Allobranchiibius huperziae: one gene and its partner. The protein of the gene in region 2 interacts with the protein of the main gene of each other region in a pairwise test. Links are inferred from orthologs where the notes say so. Each region holds a gene or a part of one and is shown on either strand. Other genes may lie near its edges.

Evidence for each region.
Region 1: the proteins of ftsZ (region 2) and rlmN interact in binary tests that used the Escherichia coli proteins (3 or more experiments, as listed by UniProt). The link is inferred for Allobranchiibius huperziae from one-to-one orthologs.

What each region holds. Positions count from the first base shown.
Region 1 is NZ_JACCFW010000001.1:1,168,939-1,182,758, reverse strand. Bases 11,029-13,820 are described here. They hold rlmN (23S rRNA (adenine(2503)-C(2))-methyltransferase RlmN), read right to left. Parts: upstream 13,112-13,820; coding sequence 11,945-13,111; downstream 11,029-11,944. Other genes in these bases: HNR15_RS05575 (phosphatidate cytidylyltransferase), read right to left, coding at 13,166-13,820; HNR15_RS05585 (LOG family protein), read left to right, coding at 11,029-11,935. Also shown: HNR15_RS05630 (NAD-dependent succinate-semialdehyde dehydrogenase), read right to left, coding at 1-751; HNR15_RS05625 (gamma-aminobutyraldehyde dehydrogenase), read right to left, coding at 785-2,233; HNR15_RS05620 (L-serine ammonia-lyase), read right to left, coding at 2,280-3,650; HNR15_RS05615 (Lrp/AsnC family transcriptional regulator), read left to right, coding at 3,828-4,271; HNR15_RS05610 (aspartate aminotransferase family protein), read left to right, coding at 4,268-5,719; HNR15_RS05605 (winged helix DNA-binding domain-containing protein), read left to right, coding at 5,813-6,865; HNR15_RS05600 (saccharopine dehydrogenase family protein), read left to right, coding at 6,912-8,159; HNR15_RS05595 (acetate--CoA ligase), read right to left, coding at 8,244-10,142; HNR15_RS05590 (hypothetical protein), read right to left, coding at 10,198-10,548; more of HNR15_RS05585, read left to right, coding at 10,817-11,028.
Region 2 is NZ_JACCFW010000001.1:2,196,932-2,213,675, forward strand. Bases 13,828-16,744 are described here. They hold ftsZ (cell division protein FtsZ), read right to left. Parts: upstream 16,003-16,744; coding sequence 14,653-16,002; downstream 13,828-14,652. Other genes in these bases: HNR15_RS10415 (YggS family pyridoxal phosphate-dependent enzyme), read right to left, coding at 13,828-13,865; HNR15_RS10420 (purine nucleoside phosphorylase YfiH/LACC1 family protein), read right to left, coding at 13,855-14,607; murC (UDP-N-acetylmuramate--L-alanine ligase), read right to left, coding at 16,280-16,744. Also shown: HNR15_RS10360 (TetR/AcrR family transcriptional regulator), read left to right, coding at 1-195; HNR15_RS10365 (amidohydrolase family protein), read left to right, coding at 212-1,711; HNR15_RS10370 (S9 family peptidase), read right to left, coding at 1,753-3,867; dnaE (DNA polymerase III subunit alpha), read right to left, coding at 3,869-7,435; HNR15_RS10380 (DUF1643 domain-containing protein), read right to left, coding at 7,636-8,157; HNR15_RS10385 (RluA family pseudouridine synthase), read right to left, coding at 8,216-9,145; lspA (signal peptidase II), read right to left, coding at 9,138-9,758; HNR15_RS18250 (TraR/DksA family transcriptional regulator), read right to left, coding at 9,731-10,225; HNR15_RS18255 (hypothetical protein), read left to right, coding at 10,242-10,814; HNR15_RS18625 (DivIVA domain-containing protein), read right to left, coding at 10,929-12,023; HNR15_RS10405 (YggT family protein), read right to left, coding at 12,117-12,404; HNR15_RS10410 (cell division protein SepF), read right to left, coding at 12,582-13,085; more of HNR15_RS10415, read right to left, coding at 13,152-13,827. UniProt on the Escherichia coli protein: Essential cell division protein that forms a contractile ring structure (Z ring) at the future cell division site. The regulation of the ring assembly controls the timing and the location of cell division.

The DNA of each region.
Region 1 (13,820 bases), 1.0 Mb from region 2 along the record:
GCAGCAGCTGGTCGGCGGACTGCTCGACCAGCTTGCGGCCCACCGCGGTGGAGCCGGTGAAGGTCAGCTTGCGGGTGCGCGGGTCGCGGATGAGCGGCTCCATGACGCCGCCGGAGTCGCTGGTGGTGACGACGTTCAGCACGCCGGCAGGCAGCCCGACCTCCTCCAGCAGCTGCGCCAGCGCCAGCATCGTCAGCGGCGTCTCGGCGGCGGGCTTGACCACCATCGTGCAGCCGGCCGCGATGGCCGGCCCGATCTTGCGGGTGCCCATCGCCAGCGGGAAGTTCCACGGCGTGATCATCAACGTGGGACCGACCGGAGCCTTCATCGTCACCAGCCGGGTCGCGCCGTTCGGTGCCGTCGACCAGCGACCGGAGATGCGCACCGCCTCCTCGGAGAACCAGCGGAAGAACTCCGCGCCGTAGGTCACCTCGCCCTTGGACTCGGCCAGGGGCTTGCCCATCTCCAGCGTCATCAGCTCGGCGAAGTGATCGGCACGCTGGGTGATGAGCTCGAACGCCGACCGCAGGATCTCTCCGCGGTCGCGCGGCGGCGTACGCGCCCAATCCGCCTGTGCCGCAGCGGCGGCCGCGAGCGCCGCGACACCGTCGGCCGGGGACGCGTCCGCGACGGTCGCGAGTGCCTTCCCGCTGGCCGGGTTGTCGACCGTGAGGGTCTTGCCGCCCTCGGCGTCACGCCACTTCCCACCGATGAACAACTGCGTTGTGACCTGCTCGACCGCTCCGGTCATGTCGTCTCCTCGTCGAACGCCGTGATGAATCGCTCAGCTGTTGATGTTGGCCATCACGTGCTTGATGCGCGTGTAGTCCTCGAACCCGTAGCGGCTGAGGTCCTTGCCGTAGCCGCTGTGCTTGAAACCACCGTGCGGCATCTCGGCGACGAGCGGGATGTGCGTGTTGATCCAGACACAGCCGAAGTCGAGTGCCTTGCTGACCCGAAGCGCGCGACCGAGGTCACGCGTCCACACCGACGACGCGAGGCCGTACTCCACACCGTTCGCCGCCCGGATCGCGGCCTGCTCGTCCTCGATGCGCTGCACCGAGATGACCGGCCCGAAGATCTCGTGCTGGCTCATCTCGTCGTCCTGGGTGAGCCCGGAGACGACGGTCGGCTCCAGGAAGTAGCCGTCGCCGAGACCGCTCATCCGGTGCCCGCCGGCCGCGATGTTCGCGTGGTCGGGCAGCCGGTCCAGCATCCCGGTCACATGCGCGAGCTGGTTGGCGTTGTTGACCGGGCCGAAGAGTGCGTCCTCGTCGTCCGGCAGGCCCACCTTGGCCTCGTTCTTCGCGTACGCCGCGAGCGCCGCCACGAAGTCGTCGTGGATCTTGGGCGAGACCAGCACCCGGGTGGCTGCGGTGCAGTCCTGGCCGGCGTTGAAGTAGCCGGCGGTGGCGATGCCCTCGACGGCGGCCTCGATGTCGGCGTCGTCGAAGACGATCACCGGAGCCTTGCCGCCCAGCTCCAGATGCACCCGCTTCAGGTCGCGCGATGCGGCCTCGGCGACCTGCATGCCCGCCCGCACCGAACCGGTGATGGCCACGAGCTGCGGGGTCGGGTGCTCCACGACCTTCGCACCGGTCTCGCGGTCACCGGTGATGACATTGAACGTGCCCGCGGGCAGGAACGGCGCCGCCAGCTCGGCAAGCAGCAGCGTGGTCTCGGGGGTGGTGTCGCTGGGCTTGAGGACGATCGCGTTGCCCGCGGCGAGCGCCGGCGCGATCTTCCACATCGCCATCATCATCGGGTAGTTCCACGGGGTGACCTGGCCGACCACACCGATCGGCTCGCGGCGGATCCACGAGGTGTGCCCGGCGAGGTACTCCCCTGCCGACACACCCTCCAGCACCCGCGCGGCGCCGGCGAAGAAGCGCAGCTGGTCCACCATGGGCGGCACTTCCTCGGATGCCGTGAGCGCGAACGGCTTTCCGGTGTTCTGCGCCTCCAGCTTCACGAAGTCGTCGGCACGCTCCTCGATGGCGTCGGCGAACTTCAGCAGCGCCTGCTGGCGCTCGCTCGGGGTGACCTGGCCCCACTCGGCGAAGCCCTTCTCGGCCGCCGCGTACGCCGCGTCGACGTCGGCCTGGCCGGAGATCGGCGCCTGCGCGACGACCTTCGCGGTCACGGGGCTGACCAGGTCGAGGCGCTCCTCGCCTCGACCGTCGACGTACTCGCCGCCGATGAAGTTGCGCAACTGGCGGGGGGAATCGGTCATGGTGCTGCTCTCCTTGTGGCTGCGAATCATGGGCGTCGTGTTCGTACTAGCACTCGATGACGTTCACCGCGAGCCCGCCTCGGGCGGTCTCCTTGTATTTCACGGACATGTCACGACCGGTCTCGCGCATGGTCTTGATGGCCTTGTCCAGGCTCACCGTGTGAATCCCGGTGCCGTTGCGGGACAGGCGTGCCGCGTTGATGGCCTTCACGCTGGCGATCGCATTGCGCTCGATGCAGGGGATCTGCACCAGCCCGCCGACGGGGTCGCAGGTGAGCCCGAGGTTGTGCTCGATGCCGATCTCGGCGGCGTTCTCCACCTGGGACGGCGTGCCGCCCATGACCTCGCAGAGGGCACCGGAGGCCATTGCACAGGCCGAGCCGACCTCGCCCTGGCAGCCCACCTCGGCGCCGGAGATCGAGGCGCCCTCCTTGAAGAGGATGCCGATCGCGGCTGCCGTCAACAGGAACCGGACGATGCCGTCGTCGTCCGCGCCCTCGACGTAGGTCGCGTAGTAGTGCAGCACCGCGGGGATGATCCCGGCCGCACCGTTGGTGGGCGCGGTGACGACCCGGCCACCGGAGGCGTTCTCCTCGTTGACCGCGAGCGCCCACAGGTTGACCCAGTCCATGACTCGCAGCGGGTCGTCGCGCAGCTCACCGACCGTGAGCGCGGCATAGAGGTCAGGCGCCCTGCGCGGCACCTTGAGGCCGCCGGGCAGGCAGCCGCCGTGCCGCAGTCCGGCCTGCACGCACTCGCGCATGACCTGCCACAGATGCAGCAGTCCGGCGCGGATCTCCGGCTCGGTACGCCAGCTGAGCTCGTTGTGCAGCATCACCTCGCTGACGCTCATCCCCTCCCGCTCGCAGATCGCCAGCAGCTGCCCACCGGTGGTGAAGGGGAACCGCACCTGCGTGTCGTCCAGGACGACGCGGTCCGCGCCGGTCGCCGCGCCGTCGACCACGAACCCGCCGCCGACCGAGTAGTAGGTGCGCTCGAGCAGCAGGTGATCGCCGTCGTAGGCCTCGAAGGTCATGCCGTTGGGGTGCGCCGGCAGCGACTTGCGCCGGTGCATCACCACGTCGTCCGCGGGGTCGAAGCGGATGGGTCGTTCACCGCCGAGCAGCAGCTCACCGGCCTCGCGGACGGCGCCGACCTGCTCGTCGGCAGTGTCCGTGTCGACCGTCTCGGGCACCGCGCCCATCAGGCCGAGGACGACCGCCTTGTCCGAGCCGTGCCCGTGACCGGTCGCGCCGAGGGACCCGAACAGCTGCGCGCGCACCCGGGTGACCCGGTCGAGGATCTCGGTGCGGCGCAGCCCCGCGACGAATGTGCCGGCCGCGCGCATCGGGCCGACCGTGTGGGAGGACGAGGGGCCGATCCCGATGGAGTAGAGATCGAATGCACTCAGAGCCATGACGTGCCACCTCCTGCAGGTCGGGTCGAGCCGTGTCCCGGCCGACGTCGCGCCGACCTTCGCAAAGTACCGCTGAGTAGGCTATCCGACAACGAAATCGGTCTCATACGCCTTGCCTACCTCCGAATTTCGTGAAAACCTACCGGTGTGAACGATGCTATTCGTACCTCGCCGGTGATGCTCGACGACACGTCGAAGGCCATCATCGCGCGCCTGCAGCAGGACGGTCGGGCGGCCTACTCCTCGATCGCCCGCGAGATCGGCCTGTCCGAGGCCGCCGTCCGCGGACGGGTGCAGCGGCTGCTGGACTCCGAGGTGCTGCAGATCGTCGCCGTCACCGATCCCGCCCAGGTGGGTTTCCGTCGGCAGGCGATGATCGGGTTGCGCGTCACCGGCGATCTGGGCGACGTCGCCCAGCGCCTCGGCGAGCTGCCCGAGATCGCGTACGTCGTGATGACTGCCGGCCGCTTCGACCTGCTCATCGAGGTCGTCTGCGAGGACGACGAGCACCTGCTGGAGCTTCTTACCGACACGGTCCGCACGATGCCGGGCGTCACCGACACCGAGACGCTCGTCTACCTGAAATTGCACAAACAACGCTACGACTGGGGCACGAGATGACCACGACTCCGCAAGAGACCACCGCCCGGACCGCATCCATGACCGGTGCGGGCACCACGCCTGCCGGCACGCCGCGCTACGAGGCGGCCCGCGACCATCTCTGGGGACACTTCACCCGCCAGTCGGTCTACGAGCCGACGTCCTCCGGCGGCCAGGGCGCCAACGTGCCCGTGATCGTCAAGGGCGACGGCGCGTACATCTGGGACGCCGAGGGCCGCAAGTACCTCGACGGCCTCGCCGGCCTCTTCACCGTGCAGGTGGGCCACGGCCGCGAGGAGCTCGCGCAGGCCGCGGCCAAGCAGGCCAAGGAGCTCGCGTTCTTCCCGATCTGGTCCTACGCGCACCCCTCGGCGATCGACCTGGCCGAGCGGCTCGCGGCGTACGCGCCCGGCGACCTGAACCGGGTCTTCTTCACCACCGGCGGCGGCGAGGCCGTGGAGTCGGCGTGGAAGCTCGCCAAGCACTACTTCAAGCTGCAGGGCAAGCCCGGCAAGCACAAGGTCATCAGCCGCGCGATCGCCTACCACGGCACCCCGCAGGGCGCCCTGTCGATCACCGGCATCCCGGAGCTGAAGGAGATGTTCGAGCCGCTGGTGCCCGGCGCGTTCCGGGTGCCGAACACGAACATCTACCGCGCTCACGACGACCTGCGCGACGACCCGAAGAAGTTCGGCCGCTGGGCCGCCGACCGGATCGGTGAGGCCATCGAGTTCGAGGGCCCCGACACCGTGGCCGCCGTCTTCCTCGAGCCGGTGCAGAACGCCGGCGGCTGCTTCCCGCCGCCGCCCGGGTACTTCGAGCGGGTCCGGGAGATCTGCGACGAGTACGACGTGCTGCTGGTCTCGGACGAGACGATCTGCGCGTTCGGCCGGATCGGCGAGATCTTCGCCTGCCGCGACTTCGACTACCAGCCCGACATCATCACCTGCGCCAAGGGCATGACCTCCGGGTACTCCCCCATCGGTGCGATGATCGCCAGCGACAAGCTGTTCGAGCCCTACAAGCACGGCACGACGGCGTTCCCGCACGGCTACACCTTCGGCGGTCACCCGGTCTCGGCCGCGGTGGCGATGGCCAACCTCGACATCTTCGAGCGCGAGGGCCTGACCGACCACGTGCACCAGAACGCCCCGGCGTTCCGCGCGACACTGGAGAAGCTGAAGGACCTGCCCATCGTCGGCGACGTCCGCGGTGAAGGGTTCTTCTACGGCATCGAGCTGGTGAAGGACAAGGCCACCAGGGAGACGTTCAACGAGGACGAGTCCGAGCGGATGCTGCGCGGATTCCTCTCCAAGGCGCTCTTCGACGCCGGCCTCTACTGCCGCGCCGACGACCGTGGCGACCCCGTGGTGCAGCTGTCCCCGCCGCTCATCATCGGGCCCACCGAGTTCGACGCGATCGAGGGCATGCTGCGCGACGTGCTGACCCGTGCCTGGGACATGCTCTAGGCCTCACGCACGACCGATCAGGGTCGTCGCGCGCTCTATCGGGCGCGCGGCGACCCTGTTCGTCTGTCGGTGACTGCCCCTAACGTTCGGCGCATGTCCCGCGCGGTCACCCACCAGCAGGTCGCGCGGATGCGGCTGGCCGCGCAGTGCCTCGCCGGGCGATCGCTGCCGACGCCCGAGGACGTCGTGCGGCATCTGACCTGCACCCAGTCTCAAGATTGGCGCGCCTGCCGCATCGCCCTCGCGGCGCGCACGACTGAGCGTTCGGTGCAGGCCGTCGACGCGGCGTACGACGCCGGCCGCATCGTGCGCTCCTGGCCCGTCCGCGGGACGCTGCACACCGTGCTCGCCACCGATCTGAGGTGGATGCTGGCGCTGACGTCCGACCGCATCCGCGCGCAGTACGCCACGCGTCTCGCGGGCCTCGGGGTCGACGCCGCGCAGCTCGACGGGGTGCGTGACCTGACCCGCGAGCTCCTGCACGGCGGTGCGGCGCTGACCCGCCGTGAGCTGCTGGACGCCTGGACCGCCGCGGGCCTCGACGTCAGCGGCCAGCGGGGCGCCCACCTGCTGGTCGACCTGTCGATCGACACGGTCGTCTGCCTCGGACCGATCCGCGACGGGGTCCAGCAGTTCGTTCTCTGCGACGACTGGCTGCCGAAGGCGCAGCCGCCTCCCGACCCGGTCACGGCCTGGGCACGGCGGTACCTGCTGTCCCACGGTCCGGCCGCCCGTGCCGACTTCCTGTGGTGGACCAAGCTGCTGGTACGCGAGGTCGCGCCCGCCTGGGAGCAGATCGTCGACGGCCTGGACGAGCTCACCCTGGACGGGGTGAGCCTCTACGCGGCACCAGAGGTCGTCGAGGCCGGGATGTCCCGCGCGACCCTCACTCCACTGCTGACCGCGGCGTTCGACGAGATCCTGCTCGGGTACGCCGACCGGTCCGCGACCCTTCCCGCGCGGTTCGCCGACCACATCGTGCCGGGCGGGAACGGGATGTTCCGGCCCGTCGTCCTGGACGGCGCGCGTGCCGTCGGCACCTGGTCGGCGCCGATGAAGCCGGGAGCGCCGCCGCGGGTCGAGCTCTTCGAGGGCCCGCCGAGCAGGCGCCTGGCAGCAGCCCGACTCAGCATGCCCGCCCGCTGACGGTCACCGGTCGGTGCCGGAGCGCGGGATCGATAGCCTTCGGTCCATGGCAACTCCCCGTGACCAACGCGAGCTCGACATCGTCCTCTTCGGCGCCACCGGCTTCGTCGGCAAGCTCACCGCCGAGCACCTCGCGGCCTACGCACCCGAGGGCGTGCGCATCGGCCTCGCCGGGCGCAACACCGCCAAGCTGGAGGACGTCCGTAGGTCGCTGGGCCCCTCGGCTTCGGATTGGCCTCTGATCACCGCGGATTCGAATGACGACGCCGCTCTGGCGGCGCTCGCCGAGCGCACCCGCGTGGTCATCACCACCGTCGGCCCCTACGCGAAGTACGGCCTGCCCCTGGTGAAGGCATGCGCCGAGGCCGGCACGGACTACGTCGACCTGACCGGCGAGGTGCTCTTCGTGCGCGAGTCGATCGATCGCTACCACGACGCCGCGGCCGCCTCCGGAGCCCGCATCGTGCACTCCTGCGGGTTCGACTCGGTGCCCTCCGACCTGGCCGTGCTGACCCTGGCCGAGCGCATCGCGCAGGACGCCGCCGGCGAGCTCACCGACACCACCCTCTTCGTCACGATGAAGGGCGGTGCCAGCGGCGGGACCCTGGACTCGATGAAGGGCCAGATCGACGAGGTGCGCTCCGACAAGGCCAAGCGCGCGGTCGCCGTCGACAAGTTCGCGCTGTCCCCCGACCGCTCGGCGGAGCCGAAGGGCGAATGGCGCGACAGCGTCTCCGTGCGGTACGCGCCCGAGGTGAAGGCGTGGACGGGACCGTTCGTCATGTCGACCTTCAATACCCGGATCGTGCGGCGCAGCAACGCGCTTCGCGGTCACGATTACGGCAGCGCGTTCCGTTACCGCGAGTTGCAGAAGACTGGAGCGGGCATCGCGGGACGCGCCACGGCGTACGCGCTGGCCGGCGGACTCGCGGTCGCCGTCGGTGCGCTGAGCCTGTCGCCGCTGCGGCCGCTGGTCAACCGGGCGCTGCCCAAGGCCGGTGAGGGCCCGAGCGCCGAAGCACGCGCCAAGGGCTTCTTCAAGGTCGATGCCCGCACGACGACCACGGATGGCAGCGCGTACCGCAGTGTCGTTGCGGCACAGGGAGATCCGGGCTACGCCGCGACGTGCGTGATGCTCGGGGAGGCCGCGCTCGCGCTGGCGACCCAGCGCGAGCAGTGCCCGCTGCCGGACGGTCTCACCGGCGGCGTGCTGACCCCCGCCACGGCGCTCGGCGACGTCTATGCCGCACGACTGCGCGACCGCGGTTTCACCGTGCAGGCCGAGCGCGTCTGACGAGGTTGGGGGTTCTGCGTCTGCGGCCAGTGCTGCAGCCCTGACCACGAACGCAAACCGCTCACACGGTCGCCGCGGCGTCCCTCACCGGCGGCGCAACACCGGGGCCAGCGCGTCGAGCACCGCTGCGTCCTCGATGGTGCCGGGCACCTGCGGTTCGTCGCCGTCGGCGAGCTGACGCATCGTGCGCCGCAGGATCTTGCCCGACCGGGTCTTCGGCAGCGCCGCCACGATGTCGACCCGCTGCAGACCGGCGATGGCGCCGACCTGCTCACGGACCAGTTGGGTGAGCTCGGCGCGGATGCGCTCCTGCTCCTCCTCGGTGGGCTCCTCAGCGCCCTTCAGCACCACCAGTGCTCGCGGCACCTGACCCTTGAGCTCGTCAGCGACTCCGATGACGGCGCACTCGGCGACAGCCGGGTGGCCGGCCACGACGGCCTCGAGGCCGCCGGTCGACAGGCGGTGCCCTGCGACGTTGAGCACGTCGTCGGTGCGGCCCATCACCCAGACGTACCCGTCGTCGTCGATGTATCCGCCGTCGCCGGACAGGTAGTAGCCGTCGTACGCCGACAGGTAGGACTCGACGTAGCGGTCGTCGTCACCCCACAGCGTCTCCAGCGTGCCGGGCGGCATCGGCAGCTTGATGCACAGCGCGCCCTCCTGGCCCGGTGCGCACCGCTCGCCCTCCGCGTCGAGCACCTGCACGTCGTACCCCGGGCTCGGCATCGTCGCCGAGCCGGGCTTGATCGGGAAGAGCTGCGTGCCGATCGGGTTGGCGCAGATCGGCCAGCCCGTCTCGGTCTGCCACCAGTTGTCGATGACCGGCACCTGCAGGCGGTCCGTCGCCCATTGCCAGGTGTCGGGGTCGGTGCGCTCGCCCGCGAGGAAGAGGGTGCGCAGGCTCGACAGGTCGCGACCGGCGATCAACGTGCCCTCCGGGTCCTCCTTCTTGATGGCCCGGATGCCGGTGGGAGCGGTGAAAAGGCCTGCGATCTTGTGCTCTTCGATCATCCGCCAGAACGTCGACGCGTCGGGTGTGCCGACCGGCTTGCCCTCCAGGAGCACCGTCGTGCAGCCGGCGAGCAGCGGCGCGTAGACGATGTAGGAGTGCCCGACCACCCAGCCGACGTCGGACGCGGTGAACCACACGTCGCCCGGCTGCATCCCGAAGATGTGCGTCATCGACCAGTGCAGCGCGACCGCGTGCCCGCCGTTGTCGCGCACGATCCCCTTCGGCCGACCGGTGGTGCCGGAGGTGTGCAGGATGTAGAGCGGGTCCGATCCCAGCATCGGCACGCAGCCCGCGGCGCCGACACCATCGGGACGCATCGCCGTACGCCAGTCGATGTCCCGCTCACCCATCGCGGCCTCGGCCTGCGGCCGCTGCAGCACGACGACGCTCTCCGGCGGGTGCTGCGAGCGATCGATCGCCGCATCGACCATCGGCTTGTACTCCACCACCCGGGTGCGCTCGACTCCGCAGGACGCGGTGATGAGCACCTTGGGGCGTGCGTCGTCGATGCGCGCGGCCAGCTCCGCGGGTGCGAACCCGCCGAAGACGACCGCGTGCACCGCACCGATGCGCGCGCAGGCCAGCATGCTGACGACCGCTTCCGGGATCATCGGCAGGTAGATGACGACGCGGTCGCCCTTCTGCACCCCCAGTGCGGTGAGCATCCCGGCGGCCCGCCCGACCAGGTCGAGCAGCTGCGCGTACGTGTAGGTCCGGCTGTCCTGCGTCACCGGGCTGTCCCAGACGACCGCGGGCTGGTCGGCCCGCCCCGCGATCACGTGCCGGTCGAGCGCGTTGAAGCAGGTGTTCATCCGGCCGTCGGGGAACCATCGGTACAACGGCGGATTCGACTCGTCCAGAACGGTCTTCGGGAAGTTGATCCAGTCGATGCCTCGAGCGGCCTCCGCCCAGAACGCCTCCGGGTCCTGCATGCTCGCTTCGTATGCCGCTTCGTACGCGCCGCTGCTCATGCCCGTCATTCTCCACGCGGAGGCGGCCGACCACCCCCGGTATGACGCGGCCCGGTCAGTAACCGGCCTCGCAGACCAGGTGCAGGTTGGACCGCAGCGAGGCGGGCACGGCGCAGCCGACCCCAGCCGTGCCGAGCGTGACGACGGTCCACCGACCGTCGACCCGGTGCAGCGCGACGAACGCGTCGTCGGTGCGCTGGTCGATCGGGTGCACCACGGCCGAGGCCCACGACGTGTTGGCCGAGGCGACCCGGATCGAGCGCACCGAGACGTCGGACGCCGGCACGTCCCCGAGCAGGGCGCTGTGGTCGATGGCCGACGTGATCGCAGCGCTCGTCGTGATCCCCCGATGGGTCACGACGGCGGGCGACGTGCGGTGAACGACGGCCTTCGTCACACTGGTCACGCTTGTCGTGTGCTTCACCGGATGTGCCGCCGGGGTCGCCTGAGCCACCGAGACCGCCCCCGCCGCAGCGATCGCCACAGCCACCGGAACCACACACATCGCACGCTTCATCTGCTGTCCTACTCCCTTGCTCTGCGACCGAAGGGCCGCTTCCCCGAGTACGCCGGCGATGTCCGCCGGCACATGGTCAGACGCACGAACCCCCGAAGAGGTTGTCTCGCCCGCGGGTTCGAGACCGAACCGTGACACCAGCGGGCAGGATGAGGGCGTGGCCACCGGGGAGATCACCAGCAGTCGGGCGCTGCGGAGCAGGATCGCCCGCGGAGACTCATTGAAGGGGCTGCGGTTGCAGGACGTGGACCTGCGCGAGGCCATGTCCGATCTGCTGGCCATGTCCGACCTGACGGGTCTGGTCGTGCTGGGCGGCGTGGTCCCCGATGCGCTGGTGGTGCATCTGCGCGCGGCGGGCGCACTGGTCTTCCCGCCCGACCCGTCGCTGCCGGTCAACCCCTACCGCTCGCGGTTGTACGAGCCACGCGAGCTCTACGCAGGGCTGACCGCCCACGGGTACGCCGGGACGCCGGACCGGCGTGCGTACGACTGGCTGCTCGATGCAGCCACCGCGCACGACGCCTACGCCATGGTGATCCGGGCGGTCCACGACAACTCGATCGACGATGCCCTGGACGAACGGCTCGAGCGACGGCACGTGGTGGGCGTGATGGGCGGGCACGACGAACTGCGCACCAGCCCGGCGTACGCGGACGCCGCCGGTCTCGGGCGCACCCTCGCCCAGTCGGGGTGCCTGGTGCTGACCGGAGGCGGCCCCGGTGCCATGGAGGCGGCGAGCCTCGGCGGCTGCGTGACCGATGAGGCCGCCCTGCGGTCGGCCCTGCAGGAGCTGGCGAGCGTGCCGTCGTACCGGCCGGACATCGGGCGGTGGGCGTCGACCGCCCTGGCGGTGCGCGAGCGCCACACCGACGCGGTGCACCGGGCCCGGGTGATCGCTGTCCCCACCTGGTACTACGGCCACGAACCGCCGCACGTCTTCTGCGCGGGCATCGCCAAGTTCTTCAGCAACGCGCTGCGAGAGGACACCCTCCTCGCGCGCTGCGACGCCGGCATCGTCGTCCTGCCCGGCGCGGCCGGCACCGTCCAGGAGATCTTCCAGGCGGCCACCCGGATGTACTACGCCACGCCCTCCGACGCCACCGATCCCCTGCCACCGCTGGTGCTCGTCGGCGAGCGGCAGTGGACCCGCGACGTGCCGGTCTGGGAGCTGCTGAAGACCCTCGCCGCCGACCGCCCGATGTCCGCTGCCGTGCACCTGGTGGACTCCACGCAGGATGCGGCCGAGCTGATCCTGCGACGAAGCGGCCGACGCTGAAGCTCTGGGTCAGGCGGTAGAGGCCGCCAGCTGCCCGCAGGCGCCGTCGATGTCCGAGCCGCGGGTGTCGCGCACGGTGGTCGGGATGCCGCGGGCGCGCAGCCGCTCGACGAACTGCTGCTCGACTCCGTGCCGCGACGCGGTCCACTTCGAGCCCGGCGTCGGGTTGAGGGGGATCGGGTTGACGTGCACCCAGCCGCTGCCGCGGGCGGCGAGCTTCTCCCCCAGCAGGTCCGCGCGCCAGGCGTGGTCGTTGATGTCGCGGATCAGCGCGTACTCGATCGACACCCGACGTCCGGTCTTCTCGTAGTAGCGGTACGCCGCGTCGAGGGCCTCGTCGACCGACCACCGGTTGTTGATCGGCACCAGCTCGTTGCGCAGCTCGTCGTCGGGGGCGTGCAGCGACAGGGCCAGCGTGACCGGGATGCCCTCGGCGGCGAGCTTGTCGATGGCGGGCACCAGCCCGACGGTCGACATGGTGATGCCGCGGGCACTCATCCCGAGGCCCGAGGGCGGCGGCTCGACCAGCCGACGGATCGCGTCGATGGCGCGCCGGTAGTTCGCCAGCGCCTCGCCCATGCCCATGAACACCACGTTCGACACCCGCAACGGCGACTCCCGGTCCTCGTCGACGCCCCCGGGCAGTTGGCCCGACCGCATTATCCGGGCGCCCGCGACGACCTGCTCGACGATCTCGGCGGTCGACAGGTTGCGGGTCAGCCCCTCCTGGCCGGTGGCGCAGAACGGGCAGTTCATCCCGCACCCGGCCTGGCTGGAGATGCACATGGTCACCCGACCCGGGTAGCGCATCAGCACCGACTCGACCAGAGCACCGTCGAAGAGGCGCCAGACGCTCTTGATCGTCTGGCCGTCATCGGCCTCCAGCGTGCGCACCGGCGTCAGCAACGGCGGCATCAGCTCCTGCACCAGGCTCGCCCGCTCCGCCTTCGGCAGGTCGGTCATCTGCGCCGGGTCGTCCACGAAGTGCTCGAAGTAGTGGGTCGACAACTGGGCTGCCCGGAAACCCTTGTGCCCCAGCTCCTCGACGGCCGCCTTGCGACCGGCCGGGTCCAGATCGGCCAGGTGCGTCGGCGGCTTGGAGCGCCGGGGCGCGGTGAAGGTCAGCTGCCCCGGCGTGGGACGCGGGGTCGGGGCGGGCAGATCGACGGTCGGCATACGACCATCGTCCCAGGTGCGGGCCGAGCCGCGAAAACTCCCAGCCCTCGCGGGTCAGGAGACGAACGGGGTGAGGATCGCCCACACGACCGGCACCGTGATCAGCAGCGAGTCCAGTCGGTCCATCAGGCCGCCGTGGCCCGGAATCAGGTTGCTCATGTCCTTGATGCCGAGGTCGCGCTTGATCATCGACTCGCACAGGTCGCCGACCGTCGCGGTCACGACAGCCAGCGCCCCGAGCAGCGCGCCGATCCACCAGCGCCCGTCGAGCAGCAGGGCGACCGACAGAGCTCCGGCCAGGATGCAGCAGGCGACCGACCCGCCGAAGCCCTCCCACGACTTCTTCGGCGAGACGCTGGGGGCCATCGGGTGCTTGCCGAAGACGACGCCGACCGCGTAGCCACCGACGTCGCTGGCGATGGTGACCAGCACGAAGGTGACGATGCGCAGCGGCCCGTCGTGCTCGTCGAGCAGCAGCATCGCGAAACCGACCAGGGCGGGCACGTAGAGCACCACGAAGGTCCCGCCCGCGGCGTCCTGGACGGCCGACTCCTCGTCGCCGAAGGACCTCCAGACCACGACCACCAGCACGGCGAGCACGACCGACGAGGCGAGCGCGACCGGTCCCCACTGATAGGCGATCACCGGTACGGCGGCCGCCGCGACGAGCGTCGGAACGGCCGGCGGGTAGATCCGACCGTGCTGCATC
Region 2 (16,744 bases):
TGCTGGTCGGCCGTGCACGGTCTGTCCGACCTGGCGACCCGCGGACCTCTGCACGCGCAGGACCGGGCCGCCGTGCAGCAGTTGGCCGAGTACGTCGTGGACGCCGCGATCGACGGCGTGGTGGGTGGCGATCCGAGCGAGCCGAGCACGACGAAGCCCGTCACCGGGGCGGGGGCGAAGCGGTCCCGAGGCTGACCCCTACCCTGGTGCGGTGCAGTCCGAACCCCTCACCATCCGCGCTGCACGCATCGTCCCGGTCGGCCGCCCCGCCCCGTCGGGAGCGGTCGATCTGCACCTCGAAGACGGTCGAGTGGTCGAGGTCGGAAAAGCATTGCCCGACAGGGGTTTCCGCCAGGTTGATGCCGGCGGCCGATGGCTGACACCGGGCCTATGGGACCACCACGTGCACATGACGCAGTGGGCGCACACCCTGTCGCGGCTCGACGTGAGCGCCAGCGCCTGCCCCGACGACGTGGTCCGCATCGTGCGAGCCCACGACCGGGCGAGCGGCGACCGGCACTCCTCGATCGTGGGCTTCGGTTACCGCTCCGCCGGCTGGCCGGCTGCTCCCACCGTGCGCGAGCTGGACGAGGCTGTCCCGGACCGCCCGGTCGTGCTGATCTCCGGTGACGCGCACAACGGCTGGTTGAACTCCACGGCGCTGCGGCTGCTCGACCTCCCGCTGCGCGACACCCCGATCAGCGAGAACGCCTGGTTCGACGTCTTCCCGCTGCTCGCCGCCCTACCCGGCGCCGAACCGGACCCTGTCCAGGCCTACCGTGCCGTCCTGCGCAACGCCGCGAGCAAGGGCGTCGTCGGCATCACCGACATGGAGTTCGAGAGCTCCGTCGCGACCTGGGGCCGGATGGTGCCCCTCGGGCTGGACACCCTGCGGGTCCGTGCATCGACCTACCTCTACGGTCTCGACACCACGATCGCCGCCGGGCTGCGGACCGGTGACGCCGTGCCGGGCGGCGCCGGGATGGCCACGATGGGACCGCTGAAGATCATCGCCGACGGGTCGCTCGGCACCATGACCGCGCTGTGCTGCGCGCCGTACGCCGGGCACGCCACCAGGGGGACCTGCAACGTCTCGCCCGAGGAGCTTCTCCAAGCGTTGCGCACGGCGCGGGCGCACGGCCTCGACGCCGCCGTGCACGCCATCGGTGACGCCGCAGCCACGATGGTCCTGGATGCGTTCCGGGACAGCGGGATCCGCGGCTCCATCGAGCACGCCCAGCTCCTCGATCCGACCGACATCACGCGGATGGCTGCCCTGGGGGTCCGCGCGTCGGTGCAGCCGGCGCAGCTCTACGACGACCGCGACCTGTCCGACCAGCTGTGGCCCGGGTGCGCCGACCGCTCGTTCATGCTGCGGTCGATGGTCGACGCCGGAGTGCAGCTGAGGATGGGCTCGGATGCCCCCGTCGCGCCACTGGACCCCTGGCTGGCGATGGCAGCCGCGGTGCACCGCAGCGCCGACACCCGCGGGCCGTGGGGAGCGGCGCAGGCCATCACGCCCGCGGAAGCCCTCGCCGCGAGCACCGACGGTCAGCGAACTGTCGCGGTGGGGTCACCGGCCGATCTCGTGCTCGTCGACGCCGATCCCCTTGCTGCCGCTGGTGATTCAGCAGTGGCGGGGCATGCGTTGCGAACGATGGGCGTCGCGGCCACTCTGGTCGGCGGCCGAGTCGTGCACGACGCGCTCTGAGCGCCCCTCCCACTCCGACCGTCGCTACAGGCGGCGACGGTTCATCGCAGAGCGGTGGCGCCGAGCTGGTCGAGCAGGAAGGCCAGCTCGAACGCGGTGTCGCGCCACGCGTCGTACCGCCCGCTCACCCCGCCGTGGCCCGCGACCATCTCGCACTTGAGCAGGACCGGCCGATCCACCGGATCGGAGGTGACGGTGGCGCGCAGCTGCTGCACCCACTTGGCCGGCTCGACGAAGAAGACGCGGGTGTCGTTGAGGCTGGTGGTCGCGAGGATCGCCGGATAGGCGGTGGCGGCGACGTTCTCGTAGGGGCTGTAGGTCTTCATGTAGGCGTAGACCGACGCGTCGTGCAGCGGGTCGCCCCACTCCTGCCACTCCCCCACGGTGAGCGGCAACGACGGGTCCAGGATCGTGGTGAGCGCGTCGACGAAGGGCACCGCCGCGTGCACGGCACGGTAGAGCTCCGGCGCCAGGTTGACGACTGCGCCCATGAGCAGGCCGCCAGCCGAGCCGCCCTCCGCTGCAAGACGATCCGGTGAGACCCAACCGGCGTCGATCAGCGCGCGGGAGCATGCCACGAAGTCGGTGAAGGTGTTGCGCTTGGCGAGCATCTTGCCCTCGTCCCACCACCGGCGACCTAGCTCACCGCCGCCGCGCACGTGCGCCACGGCGAAGACGACGCCCCGGTCGAGCAGCGACAGGCGGCTCGCGGAGAACCGCGGGTCGGAGGGGATCTCGTAGGACCCGTAGCCGGAGACGAGGCCCGGATTGCTCCCGTCGGCGACGACGTCGCGTCGGCGGACCAGCGAGATCGGCACCTGGGTGCCGTCGTCGCCGCGGGCCCAGAGGCGCTCCTCCAGATAGTCCTGCGGCGTGTATCCGGGCACCTCCTGCTGTTTGAGCACCTGCAGGTCACCGCTCGCCGGGTCGAACTGCAGCACGCTCGGGGGCAGCAGGTAGGAGCCCATCGCCAGGCGCAGCGTCGACTCGTCGTACTCGGCGTTGGCACCGAGGCGTACGACGGCCAGCGGGCTGTCGGTCGGCACGTGCACCGCGTCGCCGAGCCCGTCGCCGTGCTTGGGCAGCACCCGGACGGTCGGCAGGCCGCCGGAGCGCAGGGACACCGCTACGAAGCCGGCGAACGCGTCGACCCCCTCGAGCCGCTCGTCGTCCACCAGCTGCAGGACCGGGGTCCAGTGCGCCCGACCGGGCGTCGCCAACGGAGCCTGGGCCAGGTCGAAGTCGGGTCGACGAAGGTTGTGCGCGATGAAGATCCGGTCCCCGTCGACCTCGACGGAGTACTCCACCTCGGCTGCACGAGGCTCGACCATCACCAGGTCGGCGTCGGGCCGGGTCAGGTCGCCCAGCAGCACCTCACTGCTGGTGCGCGACTCGGACTCCACGATCAGCCAGCGGTCGTCACGCGACACCTCGAAGCCGATCCCGAACTCCGGGTCGGCCTCCTCGCGCACCAGCACGTCCCCCGCCGGGTCGCTGCCGACGGTGTGACGCCAGATCTGGTGGGGTCGCCAGGCGTCGTCGTGGCGGATGTAGAAGACGGTGCGCGCGTCGAAGGACCACGCGAGCCCGTAGTGCGCATCCTGCACGCTCTGGTCGAGCACCGCGCCGGTGACGAGGTCACGCACCTGCAGGTCGTAGCGCTCGTCACCGCTGACGTCGACCAGCAGTGCCAGGAAGCGACCGTCGGGGCTGATCTCCAGGCCGCCCAGCTCGAAGAACTCGTGTGCGCCGGCTTCGTGGTTCTCGTCCAGCAGGACGACCTCCCCGTCGACGGGCGCGCCGGGGGCCGGCACCGGGCGCGCTGCACCCTGAAGGTAGGGCGCGCGGCAGTGCACGGCGTACTGCGCACCCTCCGCCGTGCGCGAGTAGTACCACCAGTCGCCCTTGCGCACGGGCACGTCGACGTCGGTCTCGACGACGTGGCCGCGGATCTCCTCGAAGATGGTCTCGACGAGCGGCTGCAGGTGCGCCGTGCGCGCCTGCGTGTAGGCGTTCTCCGCCTCCAGGTGGGCAATGACCTCGCGGGAGTTCTTGTCGCGCAACCACTCCCACTGATCCTCAAACCGGTCGCCGTGGTGCTCGCGCACCGTCGGCGTACGTCGGGCGACGGGTGCAGAGACCTCGTGGGGTGCCATCTCATGCACCTACCAGGCAGGACGGGCCGAGCAGCGCCTTGAGGTCGCCGAACAGAGCGGGTGATGCGGTGACGCGCAAGGAGTCCTCCAGCTTGACGGTGACGGATCGACCGGGTTGATGCAGTTTCAGATGCACCTCGGTGGCGCCGGGGTGCTCGACCAGCACGGTGCGCAGTTTGTGCGCGAGCCCGGTGTTGGCCCGCGCCAGGGGCATGGTGAGCACGACCGGGCCGCGTACGTCGCCCTTGAGCTCCGGCAGCGTCAGCTCGGAGGCCATCAGCTGCGGGCCGTCGTCGCGCATCTGGAAGCGACCCTTGATCACGCAGACCACATCGGGGTTGAGCATGGTGGACACGGTCATGTAGGTCTTCGCGAAGAACATCACCTCGATGGCGCCCTCGAGGTCCTCCACGGTCGCGATCGCCCACAGCTCACCGCGCTTGTTGCGCTTCAACTGCATCCCCGTGATCAGCCCGGCGATGGTCAGCTGCGCGCCGTCCTTGGGTGCGTCCTCGCCGTGCAGACGGGCGATCGACATGTCCGCGTGCTGGGACAGGATGTGCTCGATCCCGAAGAGCGGGTGATCGGAGACGTAGAGCCCCAGCATGTCCCGCTCGAACGCCAGCAGGGTGGGTTTGTCCCACTCGATCTCGGGGATCGCAGGCAGCGCCGCCAGCTCGATCGCGGCCTCGTCGCCGAACCCGCCGAAGAGGGAGTCCTGCCCACGCTCCTCGAAGCGCTTCTCCTCCGCGACCGCGTCGACATAGGCCTCGTGGATGTGCACCAGCCCCTGCCGCGGATGCTGCAGATCGTCGAACGCTCCTGCCTTGACCAGCGATTCGATGGTCCGCTTGTTGCAGACGACGGCGGGCACCTTGCGCAGGAAGTCCTCGAACGAGGCGAAGCGGCCCTTCTCCTCGCGCGCCTTGACGATCGCCTCCACGACGTTGCCGCCGACGTTGCGGATCGCGGCCAGCCCGAAGCGGATGTCGGTGCCGACGGCGGTGAAGTCGGCGACCGACTCGTTCACGTCCGGTGGCAGCACCTTGATGCCGAGCTTGCGGGTGTCGGCCAGGTAGGTGGCCATCTTGGTCTTGTCGCCCTCGACGCTGGTCAGCAGCGCGGCGGCGTACTCGGCCGGGTAGTTGGCCTTGAGGTAGGCGGTCCAGTACGAGACGAGGCCGTACCCGGCGGTGTGGCTCTTGTTGAACGCGTACCCGGAGAAGGGCAGCATCACGTCCCAGAGCGCCTTGGTCGCCTCGGCGCTGTAGCCGCTGGCGACCATGCCGGCCTCGAAGTTGCCGAACTCCTTCTCCAGGATCTCGATCTTCTTCTTACCCATCGCCCGGCGCAGCAGGTCGGCGCCGCCCAGGGTGTAGCCCGCGAGCTCGCGGGCGATGGCCATGAGCTGCTCCTGGTAGACGAGCAGGTGGTACGTCGTGCCGAGGATCGGCTCGAGCGCGTCCTTGAGCTCCGGGTGGATCGGGGTGATGGCCTGCCGGCCGTTCTTGCGCTCGGCGTAGTTGATGTGCGCGTTGGCGGCCATCGGGCCGGGTCGGTAGAGCGCCAGCACGGCCGCGATGTCCTCGAACCGGGTCGGTGCCATCAGGCGCAGCAGGCTGCGCATCGGCCCGCCGTCGAGCTGGAAGACACCGAGGGTCTCTCCGCGCGCCAGCAGCTGGTAGGTCGCCTCGTCCTCCAGCGGGATGGTGGCCGTGGTGAGGTGCACGCCGCGGTTGGTGTCGATGTTGCCGAGGGCCTGGTCGATGATGCCGAGGTTGCGCAGGCCCAGGAAGTCCATCTTGACCAGGCCCATCTCCTCGCAGTGCGGGAAGGAGAAGCCGGCGATGATGGTGCCGTCCTTGTCCCGGCGGTGCATCGGGATGAGGTCGAGCAGCGGCTCGGACGACAGGATCACCGCGGCGGCGTGCACGCCGGTGCCGCGGATCATCCCCTCCAGCCCACGCCCGGTGTCGACGACCTTGCGGACCTCGGGCTGCGCTTCGTAGAGCGCCCGGAACTCGGTCGCCTCGGCGTACCGCGGGTGCTTGGGATCGAACAGGCCGGTGAGCGGCACGCCCTTGCCCATCACGTCCGGCGGCATGGCCTTGCTGATCTGCTCGCCGAGCGCGAACGGGAAGCCCAGGATCCGGTTGGCGTCCTTGACCGCGGCCTTGGCCTTGATGGTGCTGAAGGTGTTGACCTGCGCGGTGTACTCGGCGCCGTACTTGGTCGTGACGTAGCGGACCATCTTGTCGCGCTGGCGGTCATCGAAGTCGAGGTCGACGTCCGGCGGGTTGATCCGCTCGGGGTTGAGGAAGCGCTCGAAGAGCAGCTGGTGCTCCAGCGGATCCAGCTCGGTGATCCGAGTCAGGTAGGCCACCATCGACCCGGTCGCCGAGCCTCGTCCCGGGCCCACCGGCACGCCGTTGTCGCGCGCGTAGCGGCAGATGTCGGCGACCACGAGGAAGTAGGAGGAGAAGCCCATCGGTTCGATGACGGCCATCTCGGTCTCGATGCGCTCGAGCACCTCTGGGCCGGGGTCGTCGCCGTACCGCTCCTTCAGACCCACGGTGATCTGCTCGCGCAGGTACGCCGCCTGGGTCTGGCCCTCGGGGACGTCGGGGAACTGCGGCATCCGGTCGACGGGCGCGAAGACCTCGCTGTAGTCCTCGATGCGCTCGGCGATGGCGAGGGTGTTGTCGCACGCCTCCGGCAGCTCGGCGAAGAGCTCGCGCATCTGCTCGGCGGTCTTCAGGTAGTAGCCGGACCCGTTGAACTTGAAGCGGTGCGGATCGTCCTTGTTCTTGCCGACTCCGACGCACAGCAGGTTGTCGTGCGCGTCGGCCTGGTCCTCGGTGACGTAGTGGCTGTCGTTGGTCGCGAGCAGCGGGATGTGCAGCTCTCTGGCGATCTTCAGCAGGCCGTCGCGCACCTGCCGCTCGATCGACAGCCCGTGGTCCATCAGCTCGAGGAAGTAGTTGGTCGCACCGAAGATGTCCTGGTACGCCGATGCCGCCGCGATCGCCTCGTCGTACTGACCCAGCCGCAGCCGGGTCTGCACCTCACCGGAGGGGCAGCCGGTGGTGGCGATGATGCCCCTGCCGTGCTCGGCGAGCAGCTCCCGGTCCATCCGGGGCTTCATGTAGTAGCCCTCGAAACTGGCCAGCGAGCTCAGCTTGAACAGGTTGCGCAACCCGCGCGCGTCCTGCGCCCACATGGTCATGTGGGTGTAGCGACCGCCTCCGGAGACGTCCTTGCCGCCCTCGCCGTCGACGTTGGCGTCGCGGTCGCGCGAGCCGGCCCAGAACTCCTGGGTGCGCGAGTGCCGGGTGGAGGGTGCGACGTAGGCCTCGATGCCGATGATCGGCCGGACGGGGCTGCTCTGCGCGGCCAGCTGGAACTCGTAGGCGCCGAACATGTTGCCGTGGTCCGACATCGCGATGGCGGGCATCCCGAGCCGCTCCGCCTCGGCGAACATCGGCTTGATCTTGGCCGCCCCGTCCAGCGTGGAGTACTCGGTGTGCACGTGCAGGTGCACGAAGTTCGAGGCAGGCGAAGAAGACATCGCGATGAGTCTAGGTCGGTCTACCGACACCCCGGTCCCCGACGCGCACGGTGGGGCGCACGGGCCGCGTGGTACTCGGCGGAGGACTCGCGCGGGTGGCGGTCGGTGCCCGCAACCGCTGCCCGACACCGCGTCCTCGACGAGGCGAATCCGTCGTTGGTCGAGGACGTCGGTCGGCGATCCGACCCACGCCGAACCGGTCAGGGTGACGGGTGCGGCAGTTCCACGAGGGGTTGGTCGCCGCGGACATACAGAGGGTGGCGGGGGTGCCCGCCTTCGGTGACGCCGAGACAGGTCAGGGCGACGACACCCCTGGTCAGCTCGCGGACGGCCCCGACCCGGTCGGAGCGCGCGTGGGCTCCCCATGCGGCGATGACCGGTCCACCGTGGAGGCGAGCGAGCCTCAGCGCGCCGCTGATCGCCTCGTCGTTCTCGGGGCCGACGGGGTCGTCCGCGGTCCACAGGTCCGCGGGCTTCGTCGCGCGCCAGGCGTACAGGTTGACGACGACGAGCCCGGTGCAGCCTTCGCGCCTGGCGAAGCCGATGCATCGGCGGATGGTGGGGTCATCGACGTCAGCGTCGGCGGTCGACGGGTTGAGCATGATGAAGGTGGCTGTCGGGCCGCCCTTCGATCCCCAGCGACGGGACAGCCGATACCGGTGCCGGCCGCAGCCGCAGATGCTCGCGTCGGATGACGAGGCGAACAGGTCGTCGCCGCTCATGCTGAGCCGTCCTGAGTGCGTGGTTCACGGTCTGCGTGGGCTGACCGGACGGGCGGGGTCAGTCTCCCGCGCGGACCAGGTCGAGCGCGTGCTGCAGATCGGCCGGGTACGGGCTCTCGAACGTCACGTACTCCCCCGACCCCGGATGGATGAACCCCAGCGCCCGCGCGTGCAGCCACTGACGGGCCAGGCCCAGCCGTTTGGCGATGGTCGGGTCGGCGCCGTACATCGGGTCGCCCACGCACGGGTGGTGCAGCGCCGCGAAGTGCACCCGGATCTGGTGGGTGCGGCCGGTCTCCAGGTGGATCGTGAGCAGTGACATCGACCGGAACGCCTCGAGCAGTTCGTAGTGCGTCACGCTGGGTCGCCCCGCCCCGAGCACCGCGAACTTGTAGTCGTGCCCGGGGTGCCGCCCGATCGGGGCGTCGATGGTGCCCTCGAGCGGGTCGGGCAGACCCTGCACCAGCGCGTGGTAGGTCTTGTCGACGGTGCGGTCGCGGAACGCCTGCTTCAGCACGCTGTAAGCGCGCTCGCTCTTCGCGACGACCATCAGCCCGCTGGTGCCGACGTCGAGGCGCTGCACGATCCCCTGCCGCTCCGCGGCGCCGTAGGTCGAGATCCGGTATCCCGCGGCAGCGAGACCGCTCACCACGTCGGGACCGTCCCAGCCCACGCTCGGGTGCGCCGCGACACCGGCCGGTTTGTCGACCACGATCAGTTCGCTGTCGTCGTGCACGATCGTCATTCCGGGCACGTCGCGGGGTACGACGGCCGGTCCTTTCCGCAAGGCCGGCAGGGTCACCTCGAGCCACTGGCCGGCGCTGACCCGCTCGGACTTGCCGACGACCTTGTGATCCAAGGTGACCGACCCGTCCGCCGCGAGGGCCGCCGCGCGGCTGCGGGACAGACCGAGCAGACGGGCGATGGCCGCGTCGACACGTTCGCCCTCCAGCCCCTCGGGGACCGGCTGCGCCTTCAGTTCAGTCATCGTCGTCGCTCCGGCGCTCAGACGAAGCGGCGGTGTCCGTGCGCTCGCCGGCGTCGGTCGTGTCGCCCGACGCGCCGGCCCGCCGACCGTCGATCCCGATCCCGCGGATCGCGAGCAGAGCGATGAGGGCCGCAGCGCACACCACGCACATGTCGGCCACGTTGAAGATCGGCCAGTGCGGCAGCTCGAGGAAGTCGACGACGTGACCCTGCCCGCCGCGCGGCGGGCGCACGAACCGGTCGGTCAGGTTGCCGAACGCACCGGCGAGCAGCAGTCCGAGCGCGACCGCCCAGGCCCGACTGCCGATCCGGCGTGCGGCGAAGATGGTCGCCGCGATGACCGCCATCGCGATCAGCGTCAACACCCAGGTGGCGTTGGTCGCCATCGAGAACGCGGCGCCGGCGTTGTGGGTCAGGTGCAGTTTGAGGACCGGCCCGACCAGATCACGCGGTCGCGCAGGGTCGAGGGCGGCGTTCGCCCACGCCTTGGTCCCCTGGTCCAGGAGGTACCCGAGGACGGCGACCGACCCCAGCACCGTGAGGAGTCGGGTGCGGGTCGGGGTGCGCCTCGGGCCGGCGGACGTGGTCAGCGGCGTTCCTGCTTCTGTTTGCATTGCATGCACAGGGTCGCACGAGGGAAGGCCTGCAGACGAAGTTTGCCGATCGGCTTGCCGCAGCTCTCGCAGATCCCGTAGGTCCCGTCGGCGATCCGGTCGAGCGCGTGCTGGGACTGTTCGAGCATCTCCCGCGAGTTCTGCGCAAGAGAGAACTCGTGCTCGCGCTCGAAGGACTTGCTGCCGGCGTCGGCCTGGTCGTCGCCGGCACCGTCACCGCTGTCGCCGATCAGGTCGGCGATCTCGTGCTCGATACCGGCCAGCTCGGAGCCGAGCCGGGCCACGTCGGTCTCCAGCTCGGCCTTCACACCGGCGAGTTCCTCGGCGGTCCAGGGCGATTCGTCCTCGCGCACCTTCAACTGCTTGCGTGGCGAGGTCACCGCGGACTTGGGCGCGGGCGTGGAGGCCTGCACGGAGGTGTGTTCCGCCGCATCCTTCATCGTCGAGGAGGTGGGTGTGCTCTTCACGGCAGCCTTCTTCGTAGTGCTCGTCTTCGGGGATGACTTCTTGGCGGTCTTCTTCGTGGTCTTCGCAGCGCCGGCCGTCGCGCGAGCGGCGGGCGTCGCGGCGTCCCGCGACGCGACCTTGCCGGCGGCCGGCCGGGCTGTCCTGCGTGCCGTGCCCGCTGTCTTGGCGGCGGACCCGGTGAGGGCCGCCTTCTTCGCGGGCGTCTTCTTGGCGGGGGGCCGGGCAACGATCGCCTTCTCCGATGCCTTCTTCGCCGATGCCTTGTCGCTCGCCTTCTTCACAGGCGCCTTCTTCGCGGTCTTCGCCGCGCCCGACTTCGTCGCGACCGACTTCCTGGTCACCGGCCGCTTCGCGGTCGCCGGGCGCGCGGATGACGGCTCGGAGGTCTCCCCCGCACCGGTCACCACCCGCGCCGCTTTGCGCAACACCGACGTGACTCTGGACGCCCGGGCGGCCGCCGCTGCGATCACCCGCGCCGAATCTGCGGGATGTGTGCTTCCCATTGCGCCCCTCCGGCCGCTCGAGGCCGGGAACGGCCTGGCACGTTTGTGTCTGCCGCAGGATAGGGGATCACGCGGGACTTGCTGACCGCGGCGCGACGGACGATCGAATGACGGATCGCAATCATGCCCGCACCTGGCCCTGCAGGCACATGCGACGGCCCCGCACCGGGTGCGGGGCCGTCGTCATGTGCTGCGGGTGTCAGTGCTGCCCGCCTGGGGCGGACTCCTTCTCCTGCACACCCTCGCCGTCGAGATCCTTGAGCTGACCCTGGATGAATCCCTTGAGCTTCGAACGGTATTCGTGCTCGAACGACTTCAGCTGCTCGATCGCCGTGCTGATCGACTCACGCTCGGTGGTGAGCTGGCCGATGATGCGCTGCTTGCGCTCCTCGGCCTCCTTCACCAGTCCGGTCGAGCGTTCGTTGGCCTGTCGCATCAACTCATCGTGCCGCTTCTGGCCGGTGCCCACGAGCTCGTCGTGCTTGGACTGGCCCTGCTGCACGAGCTTCTCGCGCGTCGTGGTGCCCTCGCCGACCATCGAGTCGTGCCGCTCCTGGGCCTCCTTGATGAGGCGGTCGCGGGTGGTCTCACCCTCGCGCACGTGCTCATCGTGCAGGCGCTGCGCGAGCGCGATGACGCCGGCTGCGCTGTCGTTGCCCGCGGTGGCCGCCGTACCGGGCGCCTGGACGCCGGCCACGGAGGAGCCGCCCTGAGCCGTACCGGCGTCGCGCACCCGTGCCTCGGACTGCGCCTCGGCCTCCTCGGCTCGCTTGGCGGCCGCGGCGGTCCGTTGCGTGGAGTCGGCCTCGGCCTGCTCGATCTGCTTCTGCAGTGCGGCCAGCCGCTCCTTGGCCTCGGCGACCTCGCGCTGCACCTTCTCGCGCTCACCCTTGGCGGTCGCCAGGTCACGCTCGGCGCTCGCGAGCTCTTCACGGGCCTTGGCCAGTGCTGCGGCATCGGGGGTCCCGGTCGCGCCGGCCTTCGCCGGCACGGGGATGGCCGCGGTGGCGTCGGCGTCGGCCTTGTCGGCATCGCCCTTCACGGGGGTGAGCGCCGGGACGCCGGACGCGGTGTCGGCGGCCGTGGAACCGCCCTCCTTGCCCGCCACTCCCTTGGAGCGGCGCAGGTCCTCCAGCTTGCCGGTGAGGTCCTCGTTCTCGGCGTTCAGCCGACGCAGCTCCACGACGATCTCATCGAGAAAGTCGTCCACCTGGATCTCGTCGTAGCCGCTTCGGCCAAACCCCTTGGGTTTGGTGAACTCTTTCTTGACTACGTCCTCAGGCGTCAACGCCATGTGTTCACCTCGGTGCACCTAGATGCCGCGGCGCTCGCGCGCGCTCCTGCGCGCACGGCAGACCGCCGACAGAAATCGGATGTGTTGTCGTGCTCAGGCCAGAGAGCCTATGAGATTGAGCAGCAAAGAGACAGCCAGCAGTAGGACGAGGAAAGCCAGGTCGAGCTGGATCGAACCGATCCGCACCGGTTTGAGCACCTTCCGGACCGCCTTCAGGGCCGGGTCGGTGGCGGTGTACGTCGTCTCGGCAAGTACCAGCACGGGTCCGCGCGGCTGCCACTGACGCGCGAAGACCTGGATCCACTCCAACACCAGCCGTGCCAACAACAGCACCAGGAAGATGTAGAGCACGATCGAGATGACGCCCAGCAACGTGGCCATGACCCCATTGTCACTCATCCCGGCGCCGGGCACGACGACGGCCGGCGAGCTGCCCGCTCGATGCCGAGAAGAATCGGCATCCCGGACGCTTCGCTACGCCGATACGCGCCGCCCGGCACGACGACGGCCGGTGGCGCGGGGTGCGCGCCGACCGGCCGGTGGTCGTGAGGTGCTGCCTCAGCTCTGGTTGAAAAGCCCCCGGGGCGTGCGCGCGGCGTCGGCACCGGTCGTGGCGACCTCGACACCGGAGGGCGACAGCAGGAAGACCTTGGCGGTGACCCGCTCGATGGTGCCGTGCAGACCGAAGACGAGGCCGGCGGCGAAGTCCACCAGGCGCTTGGCGTCGTTGTCGTCCATGTCCGACAGGTTCATGATGACCGGCACGCGACCGCGGAAGTTCTCCCCGATCTCCTTGGCCTCGTTGTAGGTGCGCGGGTGGATGGTGGTGATCCGGCTGATCGGGCCACCGGCCGCCGGCGCACCGGCCGGTGCGTTCTTGTGCAACTGCGTCACGGGTGCCGCCTCACGTTCCTGCTCGATGTGGGCGGTCTCGTCGTAGCCGCTGTCGGCGTACTCGTGCGACTCGTCCGTGGTGTAGGTGTCGTCGTACTCGTCGTCGTAACGACGGTCGGCCTCGGAGAGACCGAGGTACTCCGTCATCGCGCGCAGCTTTCCAGCCATTCGTGGTACTCCTCGTATCGTCAGGCCGGATTCGGCCGGGCAGGTGGCCTGGTGGTGTGAAAAACGCTACCGCCGGGGAGGTCGCGAACCGAGGATTGCGCTGCCGACACGCAGGTGTGTCGCACCCGCGGCGACGGCCGACTCGAGATCGCCGGACATCCCGGCGGAGATCCACGTCGCGTCGGGATGATGCGCGCGTACGTCGGCGGCCACCTCGCGCAGCCGGGCGAACGCCGCCCCCGCATCGCCGTCCAGAGGCGCCACCGCCATCACCCCGCGCAGGCGCAGCGCATGCGACGCGGCGATCCGGTCCGCGAGCCCGGCCACCTGGTCCGGCGACGCTCCCCCGCGTCCGGCGTCGTCACCGGACAGGTCGACCTGCACCAGCACCTGCGGCGCCCGCTCGTGGGCGACGGCCCCCCGGTCGAGCGCGGCCACGATCTTCGCGCGGTCGACCGAGTGCACCACGTCGGCGTACGCGCTCACGTGCGGGGCCTTGTTGGACTGCAGCTGACCGATGAAGTGCACTCGCAGGTCGGCCCGGACGTCCGGCGCGAGGTCGGCCACCTTGGCCGCCGCCTCCTGGTCGCGGCTCTCGCCGATGTCGCGGACCCCGAGGGCGTGCAGGCGGAGCACGTCCTGCGCGGGGAAGAACTTCGTCACCACGATGAGCGACACCTCGCCGCGGTCGCGCCCGGCGGACGCGCACGCCGCCGCGATGCGCTCCTGCACCGCGGCCAGGTTGATGGCGAGCTCGTCGGCGCGGGGGTCAGGCGCCACGGTCGGCCCGTTCCCGGAGCACGACGACGCCGGCGAAGCGCCCTTCACCGTGGTCGCGGCGATGGGAGAAGAGGCGATCGGACTCCCGGGTGCAGCCGGGCACCCACGTCACCGGGACGTGACGGGAGCGCAGCTGCGCGACCACACCGGACGCGACGTCGATGGCAGGAGTGCCGGTCCAGCTGACGGCACGACTCTCGGGGCTGCGGCGAGCCGCGTCCTCGCGCATCTGCTCGGGCACCTCGTAGCACCGGCCGCACACCGAGGGGCCGACGAAGGCCTGCGGCGCATCGGCGCCGAGCCCGGCCATCTCGTCGAGGGCGGCGTCCACGACGCCGTTGGTCATTCCGGGACGCCCGGCGTGGACGGCTCCGACCACCCCGGCGTGCACGTCGACCAGCAGCACGGGCGTGCAGTCCGCGACCAGCACCGCGAGCCCGAGACCCGGGACGTCGGTGACCTGACCGTCGCACTGCTGCGGCTCGCCGCTGCCCGCGGCCGTGGTCCGGATCGTGCGGTTGCCGTGCACCTGGTGCATGAAGGCGAGCCGGTGCGGAGCCAGGCCCATCGCCCGCGCCACGGTGGCGCGATTGGTGCGTACGGCGTCCGGGTCGTCGCCAACGAGAGCGCCCAGGTTGAGCGAACCGAGCCGCCCGCTGCTCACCCCGCCGGTGCGGTCGGTGAACGCCACGTCGGCGGACCGGCCGTCACGGCCGGTGACCGTCTCGCGCCACCAGAACACGGGCTCAGACCCGCGCCGTGGACCGACGCCGACCGCGCCCGGCGATCACTTGAGGAAGTCGGGGACGTCCAGGTCCTCGGGCGGGTCGACCGGAGCCTGACGCGGCGGGCGCACCGGAGCGGCCTGCTGCGGGACGCTCTGCTGACCCTGCTGGCCCTCGCCCTGCCGACCGTCGGCGCCCTGCTCGCGGCCCGGACCGCCCTGGCCGCCCTGCTCCCCTCCGACGGGACGCTGCACCGGCTGGCCGTAACCCTGCTGGCCCTGGCCACCCTGCTGACCCTGCGCCGGGCGGGCGGGCTGCGCCGCACCGTCGCGCTGCACCGGGGCCTGCTGGTGGGGCGCGCTCGGCGAGGCGCCTCCGACGGCGGCGGCCACGGGCTGCTGCTGCCGCGCCGTCGGGCCGCCCTGGATCTGACCGATCGCCCGCTCGTCCGCCCGACGCTGCGGGGTCCCGCCGTCGAAGCCGGCAGCGATGACCGTGACCCGCACCTCGTCACCGAGGGCGTCGTCGATGACCGCACCGAAGATGATGTTGGCCTCCGGGTGGGCGGCCTCCTGCACCAGCTTGGCCGCCTCGTTGATCTCGAAGAGTCCGAGGTCGCTGCCGCCCTGCACGGACAGCAGCACGCCCTGGGCGCCGTCGATGCTGGCCTCCAGCAGCGGGGAGGAGATCGCGTACTCGGCCGCCTGCACCGCACGGTCCTCGCCGCGCGCCGAGCCGATGCCCATCAGGGCCGAACCGGCGCCCTGCATGACCGACTTCACGTCGGCGAAGTCGAGGTTGATCAGACCGGGGGTGGTGATCAGGTCGGTGATGCCCTGGACACCTGACAGCAGAACCTGGTCGGCGGTGTGGAAGGCCTCCAGCATGGAGACGTTGCGATCGCTGATCGACAGCAGCCGGTCGTTCGGGATGACGATGAGGGTGTCGACCTCCTCGCGCAGCGCGTTGATGCCGAGATCGGCCTGGCCGGCACGACGGCGTCCCTCGAACGTGAACGGCCGCGTGACGACGCCGATGGTCAGCGCGCCGAGGCTCTTGGCGATCTTCGCCACGACGGGTGCGCCACCGGTGCCGGTGCCGCCACCCTCTCCGGCGGTCACGAAGACCATGTCGGCGCCCTTCAGCACCTCTTCGATGTCCTCCGCGTGATCCTCGGCGGCCTTCTTGCCGACCTCGGGGTCCGCGCCGGCGCCGAGGCCACGGGTCAGCTCGCGGCCGACCTCCAGCTTGACGTCCGCGTCGCACATCAGCAGCGCCTGGGCGTCGGTGTTGATGGCGATGAACTCCACGCCCTTGAGGCCGCCCTCGATCATCCGGTTGATCGCGTTGACACCGCCACCACCGATACCGACGACCTTGATGACAGCCAGGTAGTTCTGAGGAGTTGGCACGAGGTGGAGCCTTTCGAGGATTGCCGGGTGAAGTGCTGCGGTGCTGCTGTGCTGCGTCCAGATGCGGTGCGCGGCGAATGTCCGGGCGTGCAGAGGGCACCGTACCGGCCACGATCATGCCGGGGGCGGTTGCAAGTGCCCCTACGACACGCGCCGCGACCTGTCGAAAACCGCCCAGACCTGCACGAGGTGCGCAGAAAGAGCGGTGCAGACGACCGCTCACCCACGCGACCGCGATCGTACGCGACCCCGCTCGACATCGACAGTCGCCTTGACCTCAACTAGAGGTCGAGCGTTCGGCGAGCCGCTGCAGGATGGGAGACGCCAGGGCGGTGACGTCGCCCGCGCCGATCGTGAGAACGAGGTCGCCGTCGCGTGCGGCGTCGGCGACGGCGTCCACCGCGTCGGCTCCGGAGGCCACGAAGACCGCTCCGGGGACCCGGTCCGAGAGCAGTCGCCCGGTCACTCCGGGCACCGGCTCCTCGCGGGCGGCATAGACGTCCATGACGAACGCCTCGTCCGCCAGTCGCAGTGCCGCGGCGAACTGTTCGGCGAAGGCCTGCGTGCGGGAGTACAGGTGCGGTTGGAACAGCACGATCAGGCGCCCCCCGTCACGCAGTGCCAGGCCCGTGCGGATCGCGGCCTGGAGCTTGTCGGGGTTGTGCGCGTAGTCGTCGACGACGCGCACGCCGGCCGCGTTCCCCCGCACCTCGAACCGGCGGGAGGTGCCACGGAAGTCGGC